Regions from separate parts of the Bacillus pacificus genome, predicted to be linked through region 1. Evidence: a T-box and tRNA genes for the amino acid it is inferred to sense, from the RefSeq annotation. Region 1 holds a T-box; the other holds one or more tRNA genes.
What was found. The T-box of region 1 lies ahead of ileS (isoleucine--tRNA ligase). A T-box ahead of a tRNA ligase gene usually reads a tRNA of that ligase, here a tRNA-Ile.
Positions count from the first base shown of each region.

Region 2: it has a tRNA-Ile gene. The T-box ahead of ileS (isoleucine--tRNA ligase) is inferred to sense a tRNA for this amino acid. The anticodon was not compared.

Region 1 is NZ_CP086328.1:2,997,881-3,003,009, reverse strand. It holds gene LMD38_RS15700 (bacteriocin-processing peptidase family protein) at 1-1,703, shown strand, start outside; T-box leader at 1,802-2,041, shown strand; gene ileS (isoleucine--tRNA ligase) at 2,095-5,129, shown strand, end outside.
Region 2 is NZ_CP086328.1:1,072,884-1,078,012, reverse strand. It holds gene LMD38_RS05610 (MFS transporter) at 1-1,038, opposite strand, end outside; gene sodA (superoxide dismutase [Mn]) at 1,155-1,766, opposite strand; tRNA gene LMD38_RS05600 (tRNA-Ile) at 1,988-2,061, opposite strand; gene LMD38_RS05595 (DUF1189 domain-containing protein) at 2,304-3,068, shown strand; gene LMD38_RS05590 (hypothetical protein) at 3,122-3,487, shown strand; gene ispG (flavodoxin-dependent (E)-4-hydroxy-3-methylbut-2-enyl-diphosphate synthase) at 3,652-4,755, shown strand; gene LMD38_RS05580 (Fur family transcriptional regulator) at 4,841-5,129, opposite strand, start outside.

The DNA of each region.
Region 1 (5,129 bases):
GTGGTATAAAGCAGAGCGAATATAATGTAGCAAGTGCGTTAGATGAATATGTGAATCGAATGAAAGGAACGGTATTTGTACAACGAGGAATAGCATTCTTAAGAACGTTACAAAAAGAAAGAAATGACGTAAGTGAATATGGCTGTTATACAGGTATTTTATATGAGTCGATTGGACAGTACGGCCAGGCGATGAAAAGATATAATAAGGCGATAGAACAAAAAGAAACGGCATTACCGTATTACCGAATTGGTGAAACACTTATGGCATTAGGACAATTAACGGAAGCAAAACAAGCGTATGAAAGATGTTTAGAGCTTGATGGGAATTTCATTGGTTTACATTTACAGCTTGCAGAAATATACGAAAAAGAAGAAAATCGTTCTAAAGAACAAAGTCATATGGTTCAGGCGATGAAAGAAGAGCCGTTGCATATTAATATGGAATATTTGGCACAGCTTTCAGTAGAAATGAATCTTCAGGAAGAATTGCTGGCTGAACTAGAACAATTAGCGGACGAAGTACCTGAAATATGGCGATTAGATGCGATTGCATATGTGTATGGAGCGATGGATGAAATAGATAAAGAACAAGCACAGATTGAAGAGGCACTACGATTAGATGGCGAGCATACAGAAGTTTTATATCATTATGCAAAAGTATTAGTGAAAAATAGAAATGCAAAGGCAATTGAAATTGCGATGAAAGTGATACAAAAAGATGTGAATAATGAACGTATATTTGATGTATATGTAAAAGCGATAGAACAACATAAGAAATGGTCTAACATACGAGATTTTCTTCATATATTAAAAGTAAAAAAGGCAGACAGAAGTATGGCGTTTATGTATGCTGCATCTGCGGTTACAGAAAGATGGATTGAACGTCAACAAAATGAACAGCCGAAGAAATCCATAATTACAAGAGCTTTTTATCGCATGAAAAACCGTGCGAAAGAAATTTCGATTATTACTACAATCATTGATTTATATGAAATCTCATTAAAGTTAAATCAAAAAAATAGTATGGCAGCGCAGCGATTTGCACTATTTTACGAGAATGTGGTGATGTATAAAGAGGCGATAGATGTATTGCAAACATCATTAGAAAGTAAATGGGATTACGATGTAGCCAAGCAACTTGTAAATCTTTTCATAGAGTGTGAGGAAGAAGATAGGTTACGGGATGCTGCAGAATTAACGAAGCAAATGGTTCGAGAGTTACCAGATGATTATGATACGCTTCTTTTACAAGCACAAGTATTCTTTAAAATGGGAGAAGAAAGAAAAGCAGAGAAGATTACTTTACAATTAACGGAGCAAACACCGTTTGTAAGTAGAGCGTTTCTTGCTTTAGGAGAAATATATCAAAGTCAAGAACGGTTTGAAGAGGCAATTCACGTATTAGAAAATGCTTCTATACATCATCCGAATGAAACAGCAATTCTTCTTTCTTTAGCATCTTCTTATCATGGTGCCGGCCAAACGATAAAGGCAGAAAAAATAACAAATGAAGTATTAACAATGGATGCGAGTGATTTGTTAGCAAGATACGATCGTGCTTGTTATTTAGCGCAGTTAAACAGAAATGAAGAGGCGAAGGAAGAGCTTGAAATTGTACTTCGTGAGGATGAGTCGGGATTTTTCGCTGAACTTATCGAGGATGATGAAAATTTAGCAGCATTGCGAGAATTTGAAAAGTAATTGTATAACAATCACGAAAAAGGGTATAAATGAAAATATATTTTGAATTAGTTGACAATTTATTATCCAATGGCATAAAATAGCTTTTAACAAAGTATACAAATCTGAAGACGAGAAAGAGTAAAATAGTGTACTGTTCCACAGAGAGCCGGTATGTTGCTGAAAGCCGGTGTGCAGACGTTATTTGAAAATCATCTCCGAGGAGCCGAGGCTGAAAGTAAGTAAGCCCGGACGGATGTCTACCGTTACAAAGAACACGTATGATAGTACGTTGCTAAGTGCTATTAGCGAAGAGCTAATAGAATTAGGGTGGTAACGCGGTTAAACCCGTCCCTACTTCATAGGGACGGTTTTTTTGTGTGCTTTAAAACATAAAAAGGAGTGATTGTAGATGAAGAAAGTAGATGTAAAAGAGTCAGCTGTAGGGAGAGAAACACGTATTCGTAAGCAGTGGAACGAGCAAAGTATTTTCGAGCAATCAATTCAGAATCGAGAAGGCGCACAATCGTTTGTTTTTTATGAAGGACCACCAACGGCGAATGGATTACCGCATGTAGGTCATGCGCTTGGACGAACAATTAAAGATGTAGTAGCAAGATATAAAACGATGTCTGGTTATAAAGTGTTAAGAAAAGCGGGATGGGATACACACGGTTTACCTGTAGAATTAGGTGTTGAGAAACAACTTGGTATTTCTGGTAAACATGAAATCGAAGAGTATGGAATTGAACCATTTATTAAAAAGTGTAAAGAGAGTGTATTCACATATGAGAAGCAGTGGCGTGAATTCACTGAAAGCATCGGTTACTGGGTAGATATGGATGATCCATACGTTACGTTAGAGAATCCATATATCGAAAGTGTATGGCATATTTTAGGGACGATTCATGAAAAAGGTTTATTGTATAAAGGACATAGAGTTTCACCATACTGCCCAAGCTGTCAAACTTCACTAAGTTCACATGAAGTTGCACAAGGGTATAAAACAGTAAAAGATTTAAGTGCAACAGTTAAATTTAAAGTGAAAGATAGTGAAAATGAATATTTCCTAGGCTGGACGACAACACCTTGGACACTTCCAGCCAATGTTGCGCTCGCTGTACATCCAAATATGGAATACGTGAAAGCGAAACAAGAAGGTCATGTATACATTGTTGCGAAAGAACGTGTACAAGATGTATTAAAAGAAGACTATGAAGTATTATCTGTCCATAAAGGCGAAGAATTAGTAAATACATCTTATATGCCACCATTTCCAATGAAGGAAGTTACAAATGGTTACCACGTTATCGCAGCCGATTTTGTCACGGCAGATAGTGGTACAGGACTCGTTCATATCGCACCGGCATACGGGGAAGACGATTATAGAGTCGTTCAAAGTGAAGGATTGTCATTCTTGCATGTTGTAGATGAGAAAGGTGAGTATACAGAGGCAGTACCATTTTTGAAAGGTAAATTTGTTAAAGATAGTGACGTAGATATCGTTCGTTATTTAGCGAAGGAGGGCTTACTATACCATAAAGAAAAGTATGAACATAGCTACCCGCATTGCTGGCGCTGTGATTCACCACTTCTTTATTATGCAGGAGAGAGTTGGTTAATTCGAACGACTGCAATTAAAGATACATTTTTACAAAATAACGATACTGTTACTTGGTATCCAGACCATATGAAACATGGACGATTTGGTAAGTTTTTAGAAAACATGGTGGACTGGAATATTAGCCGAAATAGATATTGGGGAACACCATTAAACGTATGGGAATGTGAAAGTTGCGATCATCAATTCGCACCGAAAAGCATTGCTGATTTAAGAAAGCATAGTACGAAAGAGACACCTGAAGACTTAGAATTGCATAAGCCATATGTAGATGAAGTGCAAGTTTGCTGCGAAAAATGCGGAAGTAAAATGAATCGTACACCAGAAGTAATTGATGTTTGGTTTGATAGTGGTTCGATGCCATTTGCGCAATATCATTATCCGTTTGAAAATAAAGAGTTATTTGAAGATCAGTTTCCAGCAGATGTAATTGCAGAAGGCATTGATCAAACACGCGGCTGGTTTTATAGTTTATTAGCAGTATCGGCACTATATACTGGAAAAGTACCGTATAAACGAGTGCTATCACTAGGGCATGTATTAGATGAAGAAGGACAGAAAATGTCTAAAAGTAAAGGGAATGCACTAGATCCAGTTGATTTAGTAAATCAGTTTGGTGCAGATGCTTTAAGATGGGCACTTCTCGTTGACAGTGCTCCGTGGAATGCGAAGCGTTTTTCTGAAAGAACAGTATTGGAAGCGAAATCTAAGTTTGTAGATACATTAGTCAATGTGTATAGCTTCTACGTTTTATATGCAAATTTAGATGAGTATAATCCAGATGAAACATATGACGTAAAGCGAACGAAATTGGATGAATGGGTATTATCAAGATTGCATAGTACAACGAAAAAAGTGAGAACTGCACTTGATGATTATCAATTTACGAATGCAGCTCGTGAAATCGCGACGCTTGTAGATGAAGTAAGTAATTGGTACGTAAGGCGATCGCGTAATCGTTTCTGGGAGTCTGGTATGAATGCTGAAAAAGCAGCTGCGTATGAGACACTTCATGAAGTACTTGTGACAATTAGTAAATTAATTGCACCATTTACACCGTTTGTCGCTGAAGATATTCATTTAAATTTAACTGGAAGTAGCGTTCATTTAGAGGATTATCCAATTGTAAATGAATCACTACTTCAACCGAAATTAGAAGCGGAGATGGATGCAGTTTTACAAGTTGTTGAACTTGGAAGAAGTAACCGTAATCAACATTCTTTAAAAGTAAAACAGCCGTTAGCGGAACTTGTATTACTTGAGCATAATGAAAATGATATGGATTGGGAATCTTATCGTGATATCGTCATGGATGAGTTAAATGTAAAAGCGTTCCATGTTGAACTCGATGAAACGAAATACACGTCTTATCAATTAAAGTTGAACTTTAAAACGGCTGGGCCGAAGTTTGGTAAAAATGTGAATGCAGTAAATGGTTGGCTAAAACAATTACCACAAGACGAGGTACAAAACTTTGTTTCTACAGAAAGAGCGGTTTACGAAGTAGCATCAGGAGAAGAAATAGTTGTAACGACTGAAGATGTAGTAGTAGAGAAAGTTGCGAAACCTGGATTCTCTAATACAACTAACGGACAATATACAGTAATGTTAGATACGAATGTAACGGAAGAATTGCTACAAGAAGGGGTAGCACGTGAATTCATTCGCGCCGTTCAAGAATATCGTAAGCAGTTGAATTTACCTGTTAATTTACGAGTAGATGTAATTCTTGATACAGAGGAAGAACTACAGCAAACGTTAACGAATCATAAAGAGTTGTTGGAAGAAAACTTACTCGTTAAACAATTTACATTTGGTCACTTAAC
Region 2 (5,129 bases), 1.9 Mb from region 1:
ATACTCTACACGCCACTCTCTCGCATTTTTCGCTCTACCAATTACATCATATGTCATCGATCCATATGGAACGAGTAAAATAGGGTATGCAATCGCAATGCATGCTGCATAAATAAGTAATTTTGTGTATGTAACATTGAATATAACTAAAAATACGACAGCATATAAAATAATGCCTCCAAGTAAAATTGCTTTTTTTCGCCACTCTTTCTTTAACATACGAGCAACTAAATAGTAACATACAAATGATACAGCAGAATTTACTAAGCTATATTTCCCTAATGCAAGCTCACTATCGGTTGCTAAGTACACGTATACTGAAATAACAAAAATGAATGTTCCCTCTCTCAATCCTTGGAAAAAATGAGCACGTGTAATTCTCCCCCAATTTTTATCAATCCGTCGCTCTTTCAAAACTTGTGTAACCTCATAACGACCTTCACATTCTCTCTTAGATACAAAAAAGCTTAAAACGACAGCAATTGCAAATAACAGTAACGAGAGGAAGAATACGACCGTATAACCACTCCACTTTTCCATACGTGAAATTGTGTATCCAGCTGCTATCGGTCCAATCATGCCAGAGAAGGATGTAAGAAGCCCAAGAAACCCGTTAAAGAAATCTCTTGTTTCTGGTTCTGTAATCTCAAATGTTAATAAATTAAACGCGAGCCAGTAAAAACCATATCCGACTCCTAAAAGAGCCCCCATTAATAAAATATAGTGAGAAGCGCTTTTTCCCGCTACTAAAACAACGATAAAAAAAATTGCTAACGTGCCTACGCCTATTCGTAACAAGATCGAGCGATCAATACGCTTCGCTAATTTCCCACCTATAAGAAATGTGAGGGGCTGCAATACAACGCTGGCCAAATTATACAAGCCGAGATTCACATAATTTTGTGTTTGTTTCCATAAATAAATGTTAACAAACGTATTCGATAAAGAAATTGCGAGCGTGTATAAACCTCCAATAAGGAGTAATAACACTAAATCCCGATTCACTTCAACATCACCAATTATATGTTTCCACTTCATACACAACTCTCCTTTACTTCATGTTCTAGTCTTCCAAAGACAAGCCCAATTATGTAAAAGGAAAGCATAGAAAAAAGCTAGGAGCATTCTCCTAGCTTTTTCTATCGTTATTACAATTATTTTGCTTCTTGGTAACGTTTTTCAGCAGCGTTCCAATCTACAACGTTCCAGAATGCACCGATGTAGTCTGGACGACGGTTTTGATAATTTAAGTAGTAAGCATGTTCCCAAACATCTAAACCGATAACTGGAGTTTTACCTTCAGTTAGAGGAGAATCTTGGTTTGGCGTGCTTGTTACTTCTAACTCACCATTATTTACTACTAACCAAGCCCAACCAGAACCGAAGCGAGTTGCGCCAGCTTTTGCGAATTCTTCTTTGAATGCATCGAAGCTACCGAATTTCGCTTCAATTGCAGTTGCAAGTTCGCCTACTGGTTGTCCACCGCCGTTTGGAGATAAGATCGTCCAGAAGAATGTGTGGTTAGCATGTCCGCCACCATTGTTACGTACTGCTGTACGAATTGCTTCTGGTACTTCGTTTAAGTTTGCAACTAATTCTTCTACGCTTTTGTCAGCTAATTCTGCATGACCTTCTAAAGCAGCGTTTAAGTTTGTGATGTACGTGTTATGGTGTTTTGTATGATGGATGTTCATTGTTTCTTTGTCAAAGTGAGGCTCTAAAGCATCATACGCATAAGGTAAATTTGGTAATTCGTGTTTTGCCATTGTTATATTCCTCCCAGTTTATGTATTGCCACTTAAGTGACATACAACTACATTCTACCCTAATTGCCATAGGGTGCAAACAAATAAATCACATTGTCTTGCTATCATTAAAGTAGCAAAATTCCCACTTCTTTTCAATTAAAATGCTCATATATTTCATAAAAAAAGCCCCCTTCTACAAGGAAGCTTCCTACTGACATAATAAACACGTGAAATGGATATGGACCCTGTAGGACTCGAACCTACGACCGGACGGTTATGAGCCGTCTGCTCTAACCAGCTGAGCTAAGGGTCCACAATTATGTATGTAACAATACATCAAATAAAGGAATTCCTATCGGATATATCCTTTAAGAAATGTAAGATAAATTTACCATATAGAAAAGAAAAGTGTCAATTGTATTTTTCTCATTTAAAAGAAGAAAATTAATAAAAAGAAATTTAGTTGTCTCTACTATATGTAAATATAATATATCTTGAGATTCCCTAGATTCCTACGTTACAATGATTTTATACATACATAAAGGAAGTGAATCTATGTCCATATTTACCCAATTAGTCAAAAGCGTATATTCGCCTAAAGATATGGCGCTATTCCGTTTTCAAAAAATCGGAAAAACCATTTTGTATATTATGCTACTTTGTCTAATCACTACTATTCCAAGAACATTCTTTTACGGTAGCTTTATCCAAGATAGTGTTACTATGGTAAATCAAGCAATTGAAAAAGATTTACCTGATTTTAAAATCGAAAATGGTGAACTAAAAGCTGATATTGAACAACCTATTCAAAAAGAAGAGGGAGATGCTCTTTTCGTATTTGATCCAAATACAACAGATATCGAAAAGTATCAAAATAAAACTGGTTTATTTATTTTAAAAGATAAAGTAGTTTCTATAGGAAATGGCCAGACGCAAACATACTCCTACAATGATTTATTAGGCACATCTCTTGAGAAAAAAGATTTGCAAGATTTCATTTCAGTATTCGATAGTATTTATCCAATTTTACTAGCTGTTATCGGCGTGTTAGTATATCTATTCCAATTGTTCATTACTTTCTTAGGAATTACTTTACTTGCGTTTATCGGTTCTGCTATGAGTGGTCAACGTAAATTATCTTATAAGCAAGTATGGACGTTAACTGCTTACAGCTACACAATTCCAACAATCTTCTTTATGATTATGGATTTATTCAAAATCGTTGTACCTGGTTCAACATTCATTTATATCGCAGTTGTTTTAATTGTTCTATACTTAACAATTAAAGAAATTCCAAAACCGAACGAAAAAAATGTCTAAATAGGCATTTTTTTTTTGGACAAGCATATATTCCTAGCAAAGGAGTGAAGAATATGAAGAGATTAGGTATATTCTTATTTGTGCTTGTTCTTGGTTATATATTTTATTACGATATAAAGATTGGCACTTTGCCGATGTTAAGTTCATATAAAAAGACAAATGCGGCCGAAACGATAAAACAAGAAAGTACAAATACAAAACAAAAAAAAGAAAACAAAGCGGAAAAAGAAACAGATGTCACTTATAAAACAATTGAAGTCAAAACAGGTGATACGGTTCTTTCCATTACAGAAGCGATCAATAAGAAAAAAATTCCTTCTATCGAAAAAGTAATTGATGATTTTAAACAATTAAATAAAAATACACCTGCTACAAAAATACAACTTGGAAAGTCTTATAAATTCCCGTTATATCAATAAGCAATCACTTAATCCTTGTCAATTACATAAAGGCGCTGATACAATAGTAAAAGTGAAACCGAGCACTTCGGTTTCTATAGCCCTGTATCACGTATACTATCATTGATATAAGGGACTAAATAAGAAACTTCTTTTATAAGGAGAGCGATCTATTCGTGAATGAAATGACTCATCGTACAAAAACACGTCCAGTTAAAGTCGGTAATTTAACAATTGGCGGTAATAATGAATTAATTATACAAAGTATGACAACAACAAAAACACATGATGTTGAAGCAACAGTTGCTGAAATTAAACGTTTAGAAGAAGCTGGCTGTCAAGTCGTGCGTGTTGCTGTTCCAGACGAACGCGCAGCAAATGCTATTGCTGATATTAAAAAACAAATCAACATTCCACTTGTTGCTGATATTCATTTTGATTATCGCCTTGCTTTAAAAGCAATTGAAGGCGGCATTGATAAAGTACGTATCAATCCAGGTAACATTGGTCGTCGCCATAAAGTAGAAGCTGTTGTAAATGCAGCAAAAGAACGTGGTATTCCAATCCGTATCGGTGTAAACGCAGGTTCATTAGAGCGTCACATTTTGGAAAAGTACGGATACCCAACTGCAGATGGTATGGTTGAGAGCGCCCTACATCACATTAAAATTTTAGAGGACTTAGATTTCCATGATATTATCGTATCTATGAAAGCCTCTGATGTTAACTTGGCAATTGAAGCATACGAAAAAGCTGCACGTGCTTTTGATTATCCACTACATTTAGGTATCACAGAATCTGGAACGTTATTTGCCGGAACTGTAAAAAGTGCCGCTGGTCTTGGAGCAATCTTAAGTAAAGGCATCGGAAATACACTACGTATTTCATTAAGTGCTGACCCAGTTGAAGAAGTAAAAGTTGCGCGTGAACTATTAAAGTCATTCGGCCTTGCATCTAATGCAGCAACACTTATTTCTTGTCCAACTTGCGGTCGTATTGAAATTGATTTAATTAGTATCGCTAACGAAGTGGAAGAGTATATTTCTACACTACAAGTACCAATTAAAGTTGCAGTACTTGGCTGCGCTGTAAATGGTCCTGGTGAAGCTCGTGAAGCTGATATCGGTATTGCCGGCGCGCGCGGAGAAGGACTATTATTCCGTAAAGGGCAAGTCGTTCGTAAAGTACCAGAAGAAATAATGGTAGAAGAACTGAAAAAAGAAATCGACGTAATTGCTGCTGAAATGGCTGCTGAACGAGAAAAAGAAAAAGAAACACAAGAACAATAAAATAAAAAGAAGGTTGCCCACAACATTTGTGAGCAACCTTCTTTTCTACGTAAAAAAGCTCGTCAGTTATAGAACTGACGAGCTTTTACTTTGCACATTTTGGACAACGGCCATATATTTCAAACTTATGACCAGTTACTTCATAACCGTTAAAATCTTTATTCATAAAATCCATCGGGCAAGAAGTAATCTCTTTCGTCCCTCCACAATCTAAACAAATAAAATGATGATGATGTTCCATAATAGAACATGTAAAACGAAAATGTTTTTCACCGTTTAATTCCGTTTGTTCTAAAACACCGATTTCAGCAAACACCGTTAAGTTACGATAAATCGTGTCAAAACTAAGACCTGGATAATCATCCTTCATATGC